Regions from separate parts of the Corynebacterium mustelae genome, predicted to be linked through region 2. Evidence: predicted binding sites of a transcription regulator. Region 2 holds the regulator's gene; the other holds the start of a gene.
What was found. The regulator LexA, encoded in region 2, represses DNA repair genes until DNA is damaged. The targets are predictions, from matches to a motif close to CGAACANNTGTTCG.
Positions count from the first base shown of each region.

Region 1: CMUST_RS13350 (HNH endonuclease signature motif containing protein) is a predicted target of LexA. The motif match lies at 2,418-2,431, and genes of this name have one in related genera.

Region 1 covers NZ_CP011542.1:2,986,764-2,993,409, forward strand. Annotated here, with positions in the region: gene CMUST_RS13345 (serine/threonine protein kinase) at 1-1,168, shown strand, start outside; gene CMUST_RS13350 (HNH endonuclease signature motif containing protein) at 1,223-2,404, opposite strand; gene CMUST_RS13360 (acetate kinase) at 2,636-3,826, opposite strand; gene pta (phosphate acetyltransferase) at 3,826-5,199, opposite strand; gene CMUST_RS13370 (FAD-dependent oxidoreductase) at 5,492-6,646, shown strand, end outside.
Region 2 covers NZ_CP011542.1:1,939,809-1,952,624, forward strand. Annotated here, with positions in the region: gene hrpA (ATP-dependent RNA helicase HrpA) at 1-1,695, shown strand, start outside; gene nrdR (transcriptional regulator NrdR) at 1,703-2,161, opposite strand; gene CMUST_RS08850 (hypothetical protein) at 2,278-2,736, opposite strand; gene lexA (transcriptional repressor LexA) at 3,062-3,778, shown strand; gene CMUST_RS08860 (DeoR/GlpR family DNA-binding transcription regulator) at 4,144-4,923, shown strand; gene ptsP (phosphoenolpyruvate--protein phosphotransferase) at 4,997-6,697, opposite strand; gene CMUST_RS08870 (DeoR/GlpR family DNA-binding transcription regulator) at 7,047-7,850, shown strand; gene CMUST_RS08875 (1-phosphofructokinase family hexose kinase) at 7,847-8,815, shown strand; gene CMUST_RS08880 (PTS fructose transporter subunit IIABC) at 8,923-10,989, shown strand; gene CMUST_RS08885 (HPr family phosphocarrier protein) at 11,347-11,610, shown strand; gene CMUST_RS08890 (RtcB family protein) at 11,679-12,816, opposite strand, start outside.

The sequences.
Region 1 (6,646 bases), 1.0 Mb from region 2:
CGCTATCCACGACGAAAAACAATTCCCCGCGCAGCATTCATTGTTCTCCCCACAACGATCAACATTCGGAACCAAACATATAGTTTTCAAAACTGACCAACTAATCGACGGCATCGAACGCAGTATCCGCATCACTCCGCCAGAAGTAGTAGCTGCTTTGCACGCACCGCTGCTTGATCGGGCAGATCCGGGGGCAGCGATGATCGCAGGGTCGAGTTACACCGAACCTTCCGAAGCATTAGAGACAATGCGAGAAGCAATAGCACAGGAGGAGTTTTCACAAAGTAAAGAAATCCCGCTAGGTATTGTTCGTTCCCTATTAGACCTTGGGTTTACCAGTGAGGCACAAAATTGGCTTAATACATTAGGGCCTTCAATGGGAACCGACTGGCGCTACCAGTGGTACGCAGGCATTACAAGCTTGTTGCTTGATGATTACTCCGAGTCTCAAATAGCTTTCAATAACGTATTCAGTATCCTTCCTGGAGAAGCTGCCCCGAAACTTGCGCGCGCGGCAGTAAGTGAGATCATTTTGCAGTCGCAGGGATTTGCCAATACGCCGTTATTAAAGCCAGAGACTGCTATTGAAGCTGCATCATTAAAGGGCGAGATTGTTAATGAGATGGCAGGCCTTTGGTCGAAGCTCACTCAGGATCCTGCAGTATTGCGCTATAAGGCAATTTACATGTATGCCCTGGTGTGGGCGACAAATCCGACGACGGTTAGTTCGGGTTTCGGGTTAGCTCGGCAGTTGATGGCTGAGCAGCAGGTGGATATGGCGGTTCAGGCACTAGATAAGGTTCCTGCAGCTTCAATGCATCATAGGATGGCACAGCTGACTAGCATTTTGTATCTCACGTCCCAATCCCCTAATGAGCAGAGGATTCGGCGAGCTGCTCGCCGACTAGAGGAAATTCCCACTAACGAGCCGAGGTTTTTACAGGTTCAAATTGCGGTGCTCAATGCGGCATTGCAGTGGTTGCGTTCTGAGAATCTTGAAGCTTCCGCTAGCAAAAATGATTTGTTCGATTATCCGTTTACCCAGATGGGGTTGCGTGAGGGGTTGGAGCGTGCGTTGCGGTTGCAGGCGCGTAGTGCCCCGTCGGCTGCGCATCGGTATCAACTGGTGGATACCGCTAATAAGGTTCGGCCACGCACGTGGTTTTAATACAGCACTGCTAGGCCGCTAACCATTGTGGTTGCGGCCGTTGGCGGGTGTGTTTTAGGCTTCGGGTGGTGGTTTATCGATAGCACTCATTCGCGCTGCGTAGGCGGCAAGTCCTCGTTTATTTGCGCGGTGTCGGTTTCTTCTAATAGTGCCGTCGGGCATTTGGTAATAGGTTAGTCCGGTGGCAGGGTCGGTGATGACTCTGCCGTTTTTAATGGTGGGGCCGTCGTCGTTTTTGAGGTTGTGTTTTCGGCACAGTGGGCATAGGTTTTCGGGGCTGGTTTTCCCGCCTGTCGCGAAGGATTGGATGTGGTGGGTTTCGCAGCGGATTGCGTTGATGGTGCAGTCGGGGTGTTGGCACACGAGGTGGCTGAGGATGCTGAGGAATCGGTCGTTGGCGTCGGCAAGGCGTTTGATTTCGAGTACGTTTTGCGGTCGCATGACGCCGGTGTGGTCTTTGTAGATTGTGACGGCGAATCCGTATTTTTCGAGTCGCCGGTTTGCTATGTCATTGATGTTTACGACTACTCCGTTGGTGTCGACGACGGTGCCATCAATGTTTTTCGTTAGTTCCCAGTCGGGGATGATGATGCATGGGCGTTGCCGTAGGTCTCGCGGGTTTTCGGGGTTTTCCCAGGCTTCGGCGTATTCGATTTCTTTAATAGGGGTGGCAATCCGGCGGTAGAGGGCTTTGGCGTGGCCCTCTGCTTCGTCGACAGCGTTGTGGGAGTGGACGAGGGCTCGGGCTTCGGGGGTAAGTGAGCTGCGCAAGTGTTCGGCTTGTTCTGTGGGGAGTTTAGCAATGATGTAGCTCATTCCGTCAGCATCTGGGGTTGCGGAGTAGCGTAGGTGCCATTTGCGGTTGCGGGTGTATCCGCCGTTGAGCTTTTCGACGACGGCGGTGACGTGTTGTTTGTTTTCGTCTACGGTGCGGCTGCGGGCGTCGTCGAAAAGCTGCGCTCGCAGTGCTTGCCTGTCGACGTCGGGGTTTGTCAGTTTGCGTGAGGTGATCGCAATATCGCGGAGGATTTCGAAGCAGATTCCGTCGGCCTGAGCTAGTTCTTCGGATTCGTAGACTTTCGCAGTAGCGATCATTCGGCTCGCGGTGGCTTGCGAGATCCCCAGTGCTGTAGAAAGTTCAATTTTATCCATGCCTGTTTCTTTAATGGCGAGGAGAAGTTCCGCCCCTCGCTGCGCTAGCTGCGCGTATGCGATAAAGATTTCTGGCATGTCCATGATCTAAGGGTATTGAACACACGTGCGCCTTAGCAATGGGTTTAGGAAGTTTCTATGCGTGGTTGTGCCTGCTTATATGCCAGATAAGAATTTCGGGGTTTCGGGAACCGTTCCGGGGTTTCGGTGAGTCTTATTAAAGAATGGGCACTTTTCGATTCGGGGGCACCCACCTGAGATTCTTTAAGCAAAAACCGGGCTGATAATGTATCAGCCCGGTTTTCTTTAATAAGGTTAGCTGGCGAGTTTTTTCGCATACCTGGCGATTGCCAGCTCTTCATTGGTCGGCACGACCCACACTTTGATGCGAGAGTCGTCGGTAGAGATGAGCCGCGGCCCGGTGTTGGGTTGGTTGTTGCGCTCTTCGTCTATTTTGATGCCGTACATTTCCAGTCCGGCTAATGCATCGGCTCTCACGAAGGTGGCGTTTTCGCCGACACCTGCGGTAAAGGTGATGGCGTCGACGTTTCCAAGTGTGATCATGTAGGAGCCGATGTAGCGGCGCAGTTGGTGGATGTAGACGTTATAGGCAAGCCAAGCGTCTTGGTCTCCGTCATCAATTTTGGCACGTAGTTCTCGGAAGTCATTGACTCCGGAGATTCCTTTGACACCGGACTGTTTGTTTAATAGGGAGTCGATCTCATCGATGCTCATGCCTGCGGTGCGGTGGAGGTGGAACACGATACCGGGATCGATGTCGCCGGAGCGGGTGCCCATGACCAATCCGGCTAGCGGGGTCATGCCCATGGAGGTGTCGATGGGCTGTCCGGCTTTAATGGCTGCGCAGGAGGCACCGTTGCCGAGGTGGAGGGTGATCTGGTTGATGTGGTCGGATTCCATGAGTTCGTGCACTTTGTGTGACACGTATTCGTGGCTGGTGCCGTGGAATCCGTAGCGGCGCACTCCGTTTTCGGCGGCGACTTCGGCGTTGATGGCATAAAGCGCGGCGGCTGGCGGCATGGCGTGGAAAAACCCGGTGTCGAATACTCCAATGTGCGGAATGTCTGGCAGTAGTTCCCGTGCCACTTCCACGCCTTGAATGTTTGCTGGATTGTGCAGCGGCGCTAGTGGGATTAGGTCGCGTACCATCTCAAGGATTTCATCGGTGATGATTTCCGGTTTGCTAAATAGGATTCCGCCGTGAACGAGCCGGTGTCCGACGGCGACAAGGTCTACGTCGAGCGGGCCGCAGCCGTGTTCGCCCATGAGTTTGAAAGAAAGGTCCAATCCGGTTGCGTGGTCAGGGATTGGTGCTTTAATGGTGTGTTTTTCACCTGCGTGTTTCAGGGTGATGGTCCCCTCGGTTTCTCCGATTTGTTCGACGAGACCGGAGGCGAAGGGCTCGTCAGTTGCGTGTTGGTCGGGGTCGACAAGTTGGAATTTGATGGAGGAGGAACCGGAGTTGAGCACGAGGACGAGGGACATTAAGCTTTGCCTCCTGTTGCCTGGATCGCGGTGATTGCCACGGTGTTAACGATGTCGGGGACGGTCGCGCCGCGGGATAGGTCATTGACTGGCTTATTAAGGCCTTGGAGGATGGGACCAACGGCGAGGGCATGGCCGGTGCGTTGCGCGGTTTTGTATCCGATGTTTCCAGCTTCAAGGTCCGGGAAGATAAACACATTTGCTTGGCCAGCTACCTTGGAGTCGGGTAGCTTTTTGGCTGCTACACCGGGATCCATGGCTGCGTCGAATTGCAGGGGGCCGTCGACAAGCAAAGCGGGGTCTTTTTCTTGGGCGATCCGGACGGCCTCTGTCGCACGGTCTACGTCTGGGCCGGTGCCGGAGGTGCCGGTGGAGTAGCTGAGGATCGCTACTTTAGGATCAATACCGAATTGGGCTGCGGTGCGAGCCGAGATGACCGCAATTTCCGCAAGTTGTTCTGCGGTGGGGTTGGGGTTGACTGCGCAGTCACCGAATGCCCACAGTTTTCCGCGCATGACCATAATGAATATGGAGGATACGACTGAGGCGCCGGGGACGGTTTTAATGATCTGGAAGGAGGGTTTGATGGTGTGTGCGGTAGTGTGCGCAGCACCGGATACCATGCCATCGGCCAGGCCCTTATGGATCATCATGGTTGCATAGTAGGAGATGTCCTTCATGGTTTCTTTGGCTTCTTCGAGGGTCATCCCTTTGTGTTTGCGAAGCTCATAGAATTCTTGGGCAAATTCCTCAGCGCGGGCGTCGTTAAGCGGGTCCGCAATATTTGCATTTGATAGATCTAAGCCTAGTTCCACGCCACGGGCCAAGACGGTTGCCGGGTCGCCCAATATGGTTAGCTGGCAAATGCGTTCCCGTAGAAGCTGGTCAGCTGCGGTTAAGATTCGGTCATCGTCGCCTTCTGGCAAGACGATGTGTGCTTGATTTTGCTTAGCCCGGTTTAATAGCCAGTGTTCGAAAACATCAGCATTCATAACCTGTTGCGCTTCAGTGGTGCGTGCCGCTTCCGTTGCTGTGGTCAACGATTGTTCGCCGACGACAATGGCCGCAATTTTTGCTCCAAGCTCTGCCGCCTCGATCCGAGCGAGTTCGGTTATGGTAGCTTCTTCAGCTGCTTGGATAACCATGGCCACGCCCAGTGCTGCCGCGGATCGAGCGTCAAAGTTTAAATTTCCGGTGCCGGTATAGACCACGGGGTCATCCGATGCGTGTTTCAGGACATCGGCGATTTCCGGTGTTTCATGGACCAGTGGACGTATGTTGACGCCTAATGCGTTAGCAAATTCGGCAACTTCCGCTGGGTTAAGACGGCGGCCGATGGCGGTGAGCAACACGGAGCGAGTAGTTTGGGTCACCAGAAATCCCTTCTCTTTATTACAGCGAGTGTGAGACAGGCGTCAAAAACCTGCCGCCTGTGAATCAACCCATAAGTTTACAAGGTTTAGTTCCCCTATGGGCGCTTCGTATTAGCAAAAATACTTATCTCATGAAAAGTTTTTACCGCATGCCCCGTAGCAATTACTTTCTTTAATAAAGCGGATAACTATTGCCCAGCGACTATTGGGCGTAAAGTGCTAAGGGGCGTGTAAGTATCCACGCTGTGAAATGTATGTGTTGTTTTAGTGTTCTAAGGATTTCGAAGCGACTATGAGCTCAACCTCGTTAGATTCTTCCCGCCCATTACGCGTAGCGGTGGTCGGCGCGGGCCCGGCCGGTATTTATGCTTCTGATTTGTTGATGAAGTCTGGTACCGATGTCGAGATTGATTTGTTTGAGCGGATGCCGGCTCCGTTTGGGCTGATCCGTTATGGTGTTGCCCCGGATCATCCCCGTATTAAAGCGATTGTTAATTCCTTGCACGCGATTATGGAGAAACCGCAGCTGCGATTCTTGGGCAACGTTGCGGTGGGAACTGACGTAACGGTTGAGCAATTGCGCCAGTTCTATGATGCCATCGTGTTTTCTACCGGCGCAGTAGCGGACCGGGATTTGGATATTCCTGGGCAGGATTTGGCTGGTTCGCATGGTGCGGCGGAGTTTGTCGGTTTCTATGACGGCAATCCGGATTTTAAGCGGGATTGGGATTTGTCTGCTGAAAAGGTCGCGGTTATCGGGGTGGGGAACGTGGCGTTGGATGTGGCGCGCATTCTGGCCAAGACGGGTGATGAGTTATTGGTGACTGAGATTCCGGACAATGTGTATGCGTCGCTGAAGAATAATAAGGCCACCGAGGTGCACGTGTTTGGCCGCCGGGGCCCGGCCCAGGCGAAGTTCACGCCGTTGGAGCTGAAGGAATTGGATCACTCCCCTACCATTGAGGTGATCGTCGATCCGGAAGATATTGATTACGATGCTGCCAGCGAACAGGCACGGCGGGATTCAAAATCGCAGGATTTGGTGTGCCAGACGTTGGAGCAATATGCAATGCGGGATCCGCAGGGCGCGCCGCATAAGCTTTTCATTCATTTCTTCGAATCCCCAGTGGAAATTCTTGGCGAAAACGGCAAGGTTGTGGGGTTAAAAACCGAGCGTATGCAGTTGGACGGTTCCGGCGGCGTTACTGGTACCGGCACATTCACGACATGGCCGGTGCAGTCTGTGTATCGCGCGGTGGGTTACCGTTCGGACGCGGTGACAGGCGTGCCGTTTGATGCTGAGTCCGCGGTCATCCCGAACGATGGTGGACATGTGCTGGATCCGGATTCTAGGCAGCCGGTTCCTGGGTTATACGCAACGGGCTGGATTAAGCGCGGCCCGGTTGGGTTGATCGGCAATACCAAGTCGGATGCGAAGGAAACCACG
Region 2 (12,816 bases):
GTCCCGCTCCATCGGATAAATATCGATCTAGGACGAGAGATGTTTATCAGACATGCACTGGTTGAGGGGCAATGGAATACCCAGCATGACTTCTACAAACACAACGATCAAATGCTCCAAACCGCACGAGAGTTGGAAGATCGTGCCCGCCGAAGAGACATTGTTGTTGACGAAGATACACTATTCGCTTTTTACGACGCTAGGATCCCAACCGACGTCACTTCTGGGCCCAGTTTTGATAAGTGGTGGAAAGCAACCTATCGGAAACAGCCGCGACTTCTTGACTTCGATCCAGATGCTCTTGTCACCGAGGAAGCGGATTGCATCACAGAATCCGCATTTCCTGATACATGGGCGTATGGATCGCTAACCTTCGACCTGAGCTACCAATTTATGCCAGGGACTTTAGGTGATGGCGTGACAGTCCACATTCCAGTTCCCCTGCTAGCCGGGACGAAACCGGAAGGGTTCGAATGGTTAGTTCCCGGAATGCGGGAGGAGCTTATAACCGAACTCATCAAGACCCTGCCCAAGCCGTTACGCCGCACTGTTGTTCCTGCACCAGATTTTGCCCGGTTAGCACTTCCACATTTAGATCCTCAAAAGCCAGGTGGATTGACGCAACAACTTGCAAATGCACTACATACAATAGGTGGTTCTGGCATAGCTGCGGGAGATTTCAAAATACATAAATTACCACCACACCTAAAGATAACTTTTGCCGCCGTAGATAAACGTGGAAAGATTATCGACTCTGATAAAAACCTGGCAGAACTCAAAACTCGTAGAGCAGGTCAAATTAAATCCTCAGTTTCTCGGGTCAGTAAAGACATCGAACAAAAAGCCACTGCGGAATGGACCGATCAGACCCTAGGCGTTATCGCGGAAGAAGTTGTAACCACGGTTGATGGTCAAAACGTTACAGCTTATCCAGCACTGGTTGCCACGGGTGATGGCGTAGCTCTAAAGGTATTGGGCACCAAGGCGGAGGCTGATGCTGCCATGTTGACCACAACACTTACCCTTTTATTACGAAAAATACAGGTAACCCCGCAGAAAATGCTCAACGGTCTGCCGCTTCAACAGCGGGTCGCTGTCGAAAACTATCCGCATGGCGGAGCTACCGGCTTAGTTGAAGACGCGCGCGTAGCTGCCATTCGAGACGAACTACTTGCCTTGGGCGGCCCGGTTCGAACACCAGCAGCTTTCAAGAATCTGTTGCAGCAAATCTCACCACGAATACCGACGATCGTACGGCAAACTATTGTGACATTGGCACCAGCGTTGGCCCAATATTTGGCTATCCGTCACGAATTGGACAAATGGGAAGGGCCGGGGATCGATGATATTTCACACCAACTTGAATTCCTTCTTCCTCCCAACGCCTTGGCAATCCACGGTATGTCGCGATTAAAGCATTTAACAAGATATTTACAGGCCGTAACCACCCGCCTTGACGATATGTCTGTAAATCCGGATCGGGACGCTGACCGACAAGAAACTATCAACAGGTTAGAAGATCAGCTAAAAAATAGACTTGCACAACTACCAAGGGGAAGAGAAAAAACAACCGAGGTCAAAGAAGTTTGCTGGCTACTACAAGAACTTCGAGTTAGCTTATTTGCGCAGCGATTAGGGACGACGGAAAAGGTTTCAGAATCGAAAATTGCTAAAAAGATCGCCAATCTACGGTAACCAAGGTCTAATTAGCATTTCGATCCCGTCGATTCATCAAACGGATTTCCGATTCAAAATCTTCAGCTGATTCGAATGACTTATACACTGAAGCGAACCTCAAATATGCAACTTCATCCAACTCACGCAATGGCTCCAGTATTGCAAGACCAATGTCATTAGCGTGTATCTGGGAACTGCCATGGCTACGCACAGTTTCTTCGACCTCCTGAGCCAATCGTTTCAATGCATCATCGCCAACGTCCCTACCCTGGCATGCCCTGCGTACACCAACGATAACTTTTTCCCGGCTGAATGGTTCTGTCAGCCCATTTCGCTTAACAACCAGTAACTGAGCCTTTTCTATCGTGGTAAATCTGCCAGAACAGGAGGCGCATTCACGCCGCCGCCGGATGGCGGTGCCACTATCAATTACCCGAGAATCGATGACTTTAGATTGTTCATGGTGACAGAATGGACAATGCATCATTGCTCCTTAACCAGAATCCTGGTACGCGCACGTTCTAAACAATAACATCGTACTTGTTAGTTGATGATTGCTCACAAATGCGCCCTGGTGAATACCACTGCAAAGCACTGTCACTACTGCGAACCCGCACCACCATTCGAATAAGCAACCGCAGGATAGTCGCTTTCCACCGCAGTATCATCGATGCCGACCTGTCCAGTAAGGTAAAAACCGATACCAATAATCGAACCAAACAACAAACCAAATATGTAGTTTTTCAATCCACCAACCTGTGGTTCATAAGAGTCTGTCGAACTAGAAACCGTTTTCCAATTCGAACAAGAATCCGCATCAATGTGATCGGAATTAAGCTTGTCCACCGGGATGGATGCGGGTGTGGCGCAACGCCCATATGCACTTAACGTTCGAACCTGGTGAATACCACTAACTCCAAGGGGAAGACGATCACCATCCCAGGTATCTGCCGGAGGCACCACTAGTTCAGCCCCACGAGACCGTTGCAGGGGCACGATCTTGTTATGAGGCAGCAATGAACCGTTTTTTTGATAAACATTTCCCGAAGTAATGGTCATTTTCTTCTCCTTAGTATTTTTGGTTTAAACAATTGAAAGCAGGATATCGTTTCAGACCAACACAGACCGGCCATTCACCGCTTATTTGTTCGAAAATCTAATCTGATTCGAATTATGCGCTTCGAACAAATGGTTGTCAAGATTTTTCGAAATATTTTCAAACAAGTGTGTTTAAAAAAGCGGTGTTCGACTAGGCTATAAGGCAAAAGAGCTGCACTATCGAACAACACGAAGAAGAATTTAAGCGACATTTTTTGTAAAAAACGTGCAGTTTGTTCGAACAAAGACTAGAATCATTAATCGACAGACCAACCTAGGAGAATTCATGCCCCGGAAAAAAACAACCGCAACACCCACCGGAAAATCCGATCTTGACTCACTAACGGAACGCCAACGGCGCATACTTCAAGTAATTCGCGATGCCGTAATCCTTCGCGGTTATCCACCGAGCATCAGGGAGATCGGCGATGCCGCAGGACTCCAATCCACGTCTTCAGTGGCCTACCAACTAAAAGAGCTTGAACGCAAGGGCTTTTTACGCCGCGATCCCAATAAGCCTCGCGCTGTCGATGTTCGCACTCTCCCCGGTGATGATTTACCCAAAGCTGGCCCCAAAACCAAGACTGGAAAAAATACTCTAACACCCCCCTCCGAGGAAGCATCATCCCCCCAGTTCATCCCAGTGGTTGGCAGCATAGCCGCCGGGAACCCGATACTGGCAGAGGAAAACGTATCTGCCTACTTCCCTCTTCCCGAAGAAATAGTTGGCAATGGCGATCTATTCATGCTCCAGGTTGTGGGCGAATCCATGCGAGATGCCGGAATCCTCAATGGTGACTGGGTGGTAATTCGCTCCCAGAAAGTTGCAGAGCAAGGCGAGTTTGTTGCTGCCATGATTGACGAGGAGGCGACCGTCAAAGAATTCTTTAAAGATGAAAGCGGAACATGGCTTCTCCCCCACAATGAAGCATTCACCCCAATCCCTGTCACCGCTGAAACGGAAATCCTCGGAAAAGTCGTTTCTGTTATGCGTAAGCTTTGAGTAACATCCTGCTAGAAACAAGCTGTGGAATAAATCTTTCATTGCCCGCTTTAGCACTATAGAAACCCATCACAACCTCACAATATACACCCCCATAAAGGGGGTGTATTGGAGATCACAAAACCACTTTCAATCCAACAATCGTGTTGGATTTTCCTGCATTTAGCTTTAAAAAATCTGGTAGGGTCCTTCTTTTATGTCCGAAAATGCATGAATTCACTTTTGAATTCTGCGGTTGCGTGGGCTTAAGGCATGCAAGAATAAACAAAGTAAGCACATCAGACCAATAAGCAATCGGACAAAACCAAGCCATAGTTGATGTTGAGATTGTTTTTGATATTGCACATTAAAGGAGCGTCGAAAGAATGTACTCGGAGGAACGTCGCCGCCAGATAGCCTCTCTCACTGCGGTAGAAGGTCGCGTCAATGTAACCGAATTGGCCGCACGATTCGACGTTACCGCGGAAACGATTCGACGTGACTTAGCTGTGCTTGATCGCGAAGGAGTAGTGCACCGGGTTCATGGCGGTGCGGTTGCCAATCAAACGTTTCAAACTACCGAGTACAGTTTGGACGCGCGTGCCCGCTCTGCTTCAAGCGCGAAGAACGCCATCGCGCAAGCCGCCTTACAATTTCTACCAGAATCCCAAGGCGGAATGTTCCTTGACGCAGGCACCACTACCGCCGCACTAGCTGAAATGATTGCCATGCAGCCATCAGCAAAGCATTGGTCAATCGTTACCAATAGCCTTTCGATTGCACTTACACTGGCTAACTCCGGATTAGATGAAATCCAATTACTTGGCGGATCGGTTCGTGGCATCACGCAAGCAGTTGTCGGCGATACCGCACTTCGTACCCTTGCTCTAATGCGGGCAGAAGTCGCATTCATAGGCACCAATGCCTTGACCCTTGATCATGGTCTTTCAACTGCGGATTCTCAAGAAGCGGCAATAAAATCTGCGATGATTACCAATGCACACAAGGTTGTTGTTCTTTGTGACTCTACAAAAATGGGGACAGATTATCTAGTTAGTTTTGGCACAGTGGCTGATATTGACGTCCTTATAACCGACGCCAATGCACCTGAGTCTTTTGTCAAAGCACTACGCGAACGCGACGTACAAGTAATCATTGCAAATTAATTTAGACACCTGCCTACGAATGGTGCCCGCTCGATCAATTCCAATCGAGCGGGCACTAAAACAATTATGAGGGTTACTCCCCTAGCAAAATCTCTCGCACCAACGCACGTGCATTTGTTGCTCCTTCAGCATTAAGCGCTGCCTGAGCTGCTCGTTTGCAGGTTTCAAAATCAACTGCTGCCAGTTGCGCACCTACGCCAGCGATCGCAGTCGATGCCGCAGAGAGAGAATTGACGCCCAAGCCTGTAAGGACGCAGGCCAATAGTGGGTCTGCTGCGGCTTCGCCGCATACACCTACTGCAGTATTAAAACGTTGACCTTCTTTGCATGTATGCTCAATCAAACGCAGGACAGCAGGTTGCCACGGATCGGTTAGGTATGCCAGTTGAGGCGAAAGTCTGTCGGCGGCCATCGTATATTGGGTAAGGTCGTTTGTTCCAATAGACACGAAATCCAAGTGCGGCATAATCTTGTCCGCCATCAACGACGCTGCCGGAACTTCGATCATTGCACCCGCAGTCAATCCGCGTTCCGCACACAATCCAGCGAACCACTTTGCTTCACGCGCTGTCGCAACCATAGGTGCCATTACCCATGTTGGTGATGTTTCTTCGGTGCGCCCAAGTTCTTCAGAAGCCTTAGCGATTGCGTCTAGCTGCCTGGTCATAAGTTCTTCATTTGCGCGGGCAACACGTAAACCACGCACGCCCAGAGCTGGATTCACTTCATCGGCCATGGTAGCGAATGCCACTGGCTTGTCAGATCCTGCATCTAACGATCGGACAACCACCTTCGAGTCCGGGAATTGTTCAAGTACCTTTTTGTAGACTTCCGCTTGTTCGTCAACCGAAGGTTCGGTTGTCGCGCTTAGGAAACACAGTTCGGTACGGAAAAGGCCAATGCCTTCGGCTTGTGTCTGTGTGGCCGCGATGCGGGCTGCATCGCCATCTTGCACATTAGCTAACAGTTGAACCCGATGACCGTCTTTCGTCATTGCAGGTCCCCGCCACTGAGCGATTCGTTCGGCTAGGAGTTTAGATTCTTGTTCCGCTTCCTTCGCCGTTTCTGGATCTGCTCCAACCGTGATCGTGCCCAACGAGCCGTCAACCAACACCATGTCGCCTTGGTTGATGTCTTTCACTTTTTCGCCGGCTGCAACGACGCACGGAACGTTAAGTTGACGCGCGATAATCGCAGTGTGTGATGTCGGACCACCAAGCTCGGTTACCAACCCCACAAAGTAGTCAGTATTCAGCGCTGCCGTATCAGCGGGAGAAAGATCATCAGCAAATAAAACAACCCGTTCATTGACATCGGGTAGTCCAGGTTCAGGTTCACCACGTAACTCCGCTACCACGCGGTCTCGAATATCGCGCAAATCCGTGGTGCGTTCCGCCATCACCCCACCAACGGCTTCAAACTTAGTAATAAACTTTGTCGTTGCCGCAACAACCGCATACGGTGCTGGGTGTCCACCTTGGATTCCCTTAATTACGGCTTTACGCCAACCACGATCGTTAACCATGCTCGCAGTAGCTTTGAGAACCTCGGCGGCAGCTCCCTCTGCATGCTCCGAACGACTGGTTAGCCGTTGGGCTACGGTATCGGCGGCCTGGATGAATCGCTCTTGTTCGGCTTCACGCTGCCCTTCGCTAATTACATCACCTGCTTGCGGAAGTTCCGGCCGGGGGCTAATCCATACTGCCTTAGCGTAACGAACGCCGGGAACCACAGCAGTGCCTTTAAAAACAGTGCCATTATTCACACTATTCACTGTCAGTCACCTGTCTTCACATTGGAGTGGGTATTAAGAATAGGACACCATAAAATTCACAGCACCGCAACCAAAAAACACAGAAAATCAAAACAATTATTTCCGCAATCCATTGACAATCAAAAATAAATGGGCATAAAATTACTATAAAATCCAACATTTTCCACAAGACAGCGCGTCGAAAAGTGGCGTTTTGCCTGGAATCTCCCCAACATTCGAGAAAGACAACATTAGATATGTTATTTCCCACAACACACCCCCGTTGATGCATAGACAATAACTAATGCATACAAAAACGCTAACATTCGTCGTACGTTTCGGAGTTTAAGGAGGTGACCCCGGAACAACCATGTCCACCGTTACCGAAGTTTCCAATCGTCAATCCCTCATTGCCGCTATCACTAATCAGCATGGACGTTGCACTGTTTCCGATCTTGCCAATCGGTTCAATGTCACCGCAGAAACAATTAGGCGGGATCTCAAACTTCTAGAAACAAACGGAATGCTGCGTAGGGTTCATGGCGGTGCGGTTTCCGGATCGTCCACCAAACCCAGCGAACTACGTGCTGTTGATGAGTACGATGACCTGCCAATCCAACAATCCCAGCGACGCAAAAACTCCATTGCACAGATCGGCGTTACTTTCATTCCTGGGCCAAATGCAGCAATGTTTATTGATGCTGGTTCAACAACCGAGGCTTTCGCCCAAACACTCGCTCGTACATATGTTGGCCAGCAATGGAATATCGTGACCAATTCTCCAAATATTGCTCATACTTTAGCGTCGGCTGGAGTCTCTTCTGTCACCATCCTGGGCGGCATCGTAAAACCACGAACCCAAGCGATCGTAGGGCCACAAGCCGTGAATGAACTTCAGCGACTACGTGCTGATATTGCTTTTATGGGCACAAATGGACTTAGCATCGCGCATGGATTAAGCACCTCGGATCCACGCGAAGCAACAATTAAATCACTCATGATTAAACAAGCTAAATACTCTGTTGTTTTGTGCGATTCCACGAAGATCAACCGTGAGTCCGCAGTTTCTTTTGCTGGGCTTTCTGAAATAGATACCGTTGTTTCGGATCGACAAGCACCTGAAGATTTTTCCCAAAAACTCTGCCCATTTAACACAAGAATGGTGATTCCATGATTATCACGGCCACCCCCAATCCAAGCGTCGACTCGACATTTCAGCTCACAGAAAAGCTCGTCCCAGGCACAGTAATGCGGTTGAGCGCCGCAGTGTCTGTAGCTGGTGGCAAGGGCGTCAATGTGGCGCATGCCGTGTATAAAGCCAATAAAGCAACCGTGGCCATTTTTCCGGCATCCGATGATGATCCGTTTCTCGGGCTTGTCCACGAAATAGGGTTGCCGTTTTCGACAACCCCCACTGATTTCCCAGTCAGAGTAAATACAACGTTGGCGGACCCAGATGGCGAAACCACGAAACTCAATGGTATTGGTGCGCAATTGAGTGATTCCGATGTCCAGGCATTAGAGGCAGAAATCCTAGCTCAAGCAAAAGACGCTGATTGGGTGGTACTTGCTGGTTCATTGCCGCCGGGAGTAGCAACTGACTGGTACACACGCATGATTCGTTTGCTCAGAAATAGTTCTTCCCCAGCACCAAAAATTGCGGTTGACACTTCTAACGAACCCCTTTTAAAAGTAGCTGCGACACTACCGAAGGATGCTCCTACCTTACTTACTCCCAACAGCATTGAACTTGGCCAGATAATAGGCGTAGCGGGGGAAGATCTAGAAAAAGCGGCTATGAACGGAGATTATCTCCCAGTAGTTTCAGCAGCGAATCAACTGGTAGCCAAAGGTGTCGAAATGGCATTGATAACGCTAGGAGCCGCAGGGGCCGTCCTTGCCACCTCCGAAACTGCCTGGGTAGCAAACACACCACCCACCCAAGTCGTTTCAACGGTTGGTGCGGGTGATTGTACTTTGGCAGGTTTCGTTATGGGTCAAGCTGCGGGACTCGCCCTCGCAGATGCCCTAGCGTTGGGAGTTGCATACGGACAAGCGGCGGTTATGCTGCCAGGAACAACGATTCCCACCCCAGATCAAGTAGATACAAGTATGGTTTCTGTACGCCCACTCCGGTAGCCGTTGAGGCTAGAAATGGACGCGAGAAATGCGACAGCCAACACCCGACCTAGTTAAGTTTGACAACTAAAAACCCAACACTGTTGCCCACTATCTAAGGACTGTATATGTCTGAGAACATCATTACACCACAGTTAGTTGAATTGGACGCTAATCTTGGTGATACCCCATCTGAAGTAATTAAAAACCTGGCAGTAGCGGTGACTTCTGCCGGGCGTGCTACCAACGCAGAATTGCTTTTCGACGACGCCATCGCCAGAGAGCAAAAATCCCCAACGGGTGTTCCCGGCGGGATAGCCATTCCGCACTGCCGATCGGAAGCCGTCGAGGAACCGACACTGGCATTTGCCAGGCTCAGCAGTCCAGTAGATTTCTCTGGCCCCGATGGCCCGGCAGACCTCATTTTCTTGATTGCAGCACCAGCTGGGGCTGGAAAAACACATTTAAAAATCCTCTCAACATTGGCACGTGCCCTGGTGCGTAAAGAATTCGTTTCTGCACTTCGCAGCGCATCGACCAAGGAAGAACTCGTCACATTAGTGACAGGTGTGGTGAAGACACCAGAAAAAACCCCGCAGGTTTCCTCGGAACCAACTTCCCACGTGACCAAGAACGTACCTGCTGACAAAGGCACCTTCACGATCGCAGCCATAACAGCCTGCCCAACCGGAATTGCGCACACATACATGGCAGCAGATTCATTAGCCCAGGCAGCAGCCGATCGCGACGACGTCGTATTGCACGTAGAAACCCAGGGATCCTCCTCAATCACGCCGCTTGCTGACGACATTGTTCAAAACGCCGATGCTGTTATTTTTGCAACCGATATCGGAGTGAAAAATAGGCAGCGTTTCGCTGGCAAACCTGTGATCGAATCTGGTGTCAAGCGGGCAATTAACGAGCCTAGTGTGATGATTGATGAAGCAATTGCTGCGGTTTCTAACCCGCAAGCTCCACGGGTCTCAGGAGCTACAGGAGCTCCATCTGATGACACTACCGCTGCGGCAGCAAGCAGTCTTAGCATCGGAAAACGACTGCAACAAGCCATCATGACTGGCGTATCCTATATGGTTCCATTCGTGGCAGCTGGCGGATTGCTACTAGCTTTGGGCTTCCTCGTCGGCGGTTACGATATGGCCAACGGATGGATGCATATCGCCACGGAATATTCCATTACCAATCTTCCTGGCCATTCACTGCTTATCGACGGCGCCCAAATGTCATTCGACAGATCTGGGCTAAGCCTGTATCTCGGAGCGGTATTCTTTGCCATCGGACAGGCTGCCATGGGCTTCGTCGTGGCTGCATTATCTGGATATATCGCCTATGCCCTTGCTGGTCGCCCGGGCATTGCACCTGGCTTCGTCGGAGGTGCAATCTCAGTCACACTTGGGGCGGGCTTTATTGGCGGCCTTATCACGGGCATCATTGCAGGCCTTCTAGCAATGTGGTTAGCTCAGCTGCGCGTTCCACGTATCCTTGGCTCTCTAATGCCAGTCGTTATTATCCCCTTGGTCGCGTCCTTGGGTGTGGGCTTACTTATGTTCCTCTTCCTAGGACGTCCACTCGCCGCGGTGCTCACAGCATTACAGGACTGGCTAGCTGGAATGTCCGGATCGTCTGCTCTTGTTCTTGGAGTCATCTTAGGGCTTATGATGTGTTTCGACCTGGGTGGCCCGGTTAATAAAGCGGCATACTTGTTCGCCACAGCTGGCCTTTCAACGGGCGATACCGCTTCGCTCACGATCATGGCGGCGGTCATGGGGGCTGGTATGGTTCCGCCAATCGCACTGTCACTCGCCACATTAATCCGAAAAAATCTCTTCACCCCTGCCGAACAAGAAAATGGTAAGTCTGCCTGGCTGCTTGGAATTTCGTTCATTTCCGAAGGTGCCATACCGTTCGCGGCAGCTGATCCGTTACGTGTAATTCCGTCAATGATGGCTGGCGGCGCAGTAACAGGTGCATTGTCTATGAGCCTTGGGGTTGCTTCACGCGCTCCACACGGCGGTATCTTCGTCCTGTTTGCTATCGATCCAATCTGGGCATGGCTGGTAGCAATTGCCGCAGGTGTCATCGTCTCTACTATCTTCGTTATCGCACTCAAACAATTCTGGCCCAACCCATTGGTCGTGGAAACTAACCGGGCAAACCCCAAGGTCCCCACTAGCTAGTTCTTATGTGTCCTCCAAAAGGAGGTATGGTCCGGTTCTGTAACCAAACCAGACACATGAAGCTCCGTTAGTTGGATTTCACACTAAAGCTGCAGGTTATATAGATAATCTTCATAAAATTGCCGAGCTGCGCATTAAAAACCAAAAAATCTCATGTCCGATTGGTGGCGAAACCACAAGATGCCACATACAATCGGACACAGGCGTAGATCAAATTATCCACATCACTAGGGTCAGTGCCGAAGCTGCATGAAACCCTAAAATGAGTAGAAAATTTCTTCTCCGGCTTAAATCACATCCCTCTTCCCTATCATTCGTATCAAACAATATAGATAGGTTTTTAGAAAGGACCATCACATGGCTTCCAAGACAGTTGTCGTAGGTTCCGCAGTCGGCTTGCACGCTCGTCCTGCTTCCATCATCTCTGAAGCAGCGGCAGAATATGACGACGACATTTTCCTCTACCTTGAAGGTGAGGAAGACGAAGAGGTCGATGCAGCTTCGTTAATGATGATCATGGCAATGGGCGCAGAAAAAGGCGCCAAGGTGACTGTTACGTCAGAAAACGCCGAGGCAGTGGAAAAAATCGCAGACCTGATTGAGCAAGATCTCGACGCTTAGCAACACCTTCAATGAGTACGTGCTGGTGGACGCCTAGTTATTTGGGCATCCACCAGCACTTTTATTCCTTAACCCTTGATACACAAGAGTGTTTCAAGTTTCGCAACAACCTCAACCAAGTCGCTTTGGTAGTCGATAACTCGATCCAGGTTTTTATACGCACCTGGGATTTCATCCAAAACCCCACGATCTTTACGGCACTCAACACCTGCAGTTTGCTCCAGCAAATCATCCATGCTGAACGTCTGCCTTGCCTCCGACCTACTCATCACCCGCCCCGCTCCATGAGAGGCGGAACAGTATGCCGCGTCGTTTCCCAGCCCGCGCACAATATAGGCACCAGTTCCCATGGAACCCGGGATAATTCCCAGTTCGCCGTGCCGGGCGCTAATCGCCCCTTTTCTTGTTATCACCAGCTCCAAGTCGTCGAAACGCTCTTCGCTTACATAGTTATGATGGCAATTTATGGCTTCACTGCAGCTAAAACCCGGAAGAAAAACGCGGAGTTGCTCAATAATTGATGCCATCATTACTTCACGGCTAAAAGCAGCGTAGTCCTGCGCCCAATAAAGGTCATGCATATAATCGTTCCACTCTTGAAATTCGTGGCCTGTTTCGTCTCGGTGCAGGAAAACTGCCAAATTGTGGTCTGGTAAGTCACTATTCCATTCCAGTCTGCGTGCCCGGCTTATGTGCTGTTCAGCTAATGCCTTTCCAATACCTCTAGAGCCCGAATGCAGCATTAGCCACAGTGCCCCATCGCCATCAGCACACAACTCGATAAAGTGATTACCACCGCCAAGGGTGCCACACTGACGCACGCTAGTTTTTTCCAAAGACGACACATCAACTCGCAGTTGATTGAAGCGGGAATATAACTTTTTTAAATCTCGACGAAAGAACCCGTCAGTTTTAAAAATTTCAGCCTTGGTTTTATGTTTTGCAAACCCAACAGGAACAACCGATTCCCATGCCATCCTGATATCTGCAAGATCAGCCGGGAGATCGGCTATGGTTGAACTCAATTTCACTGCAATCATTCCGCAACCAATGTCTACGCCAACCGCAGCCGGGGATACTGCTTGTCGCATTGCAATCACACTTCCAACCGTGACGGAATTGCCAGAATGAACATCCGGCATTATTGCTATCCCATGCATGTTCGGCAATGCAGCAACATTACGAATTTGTCTTTGAGCGGAATAA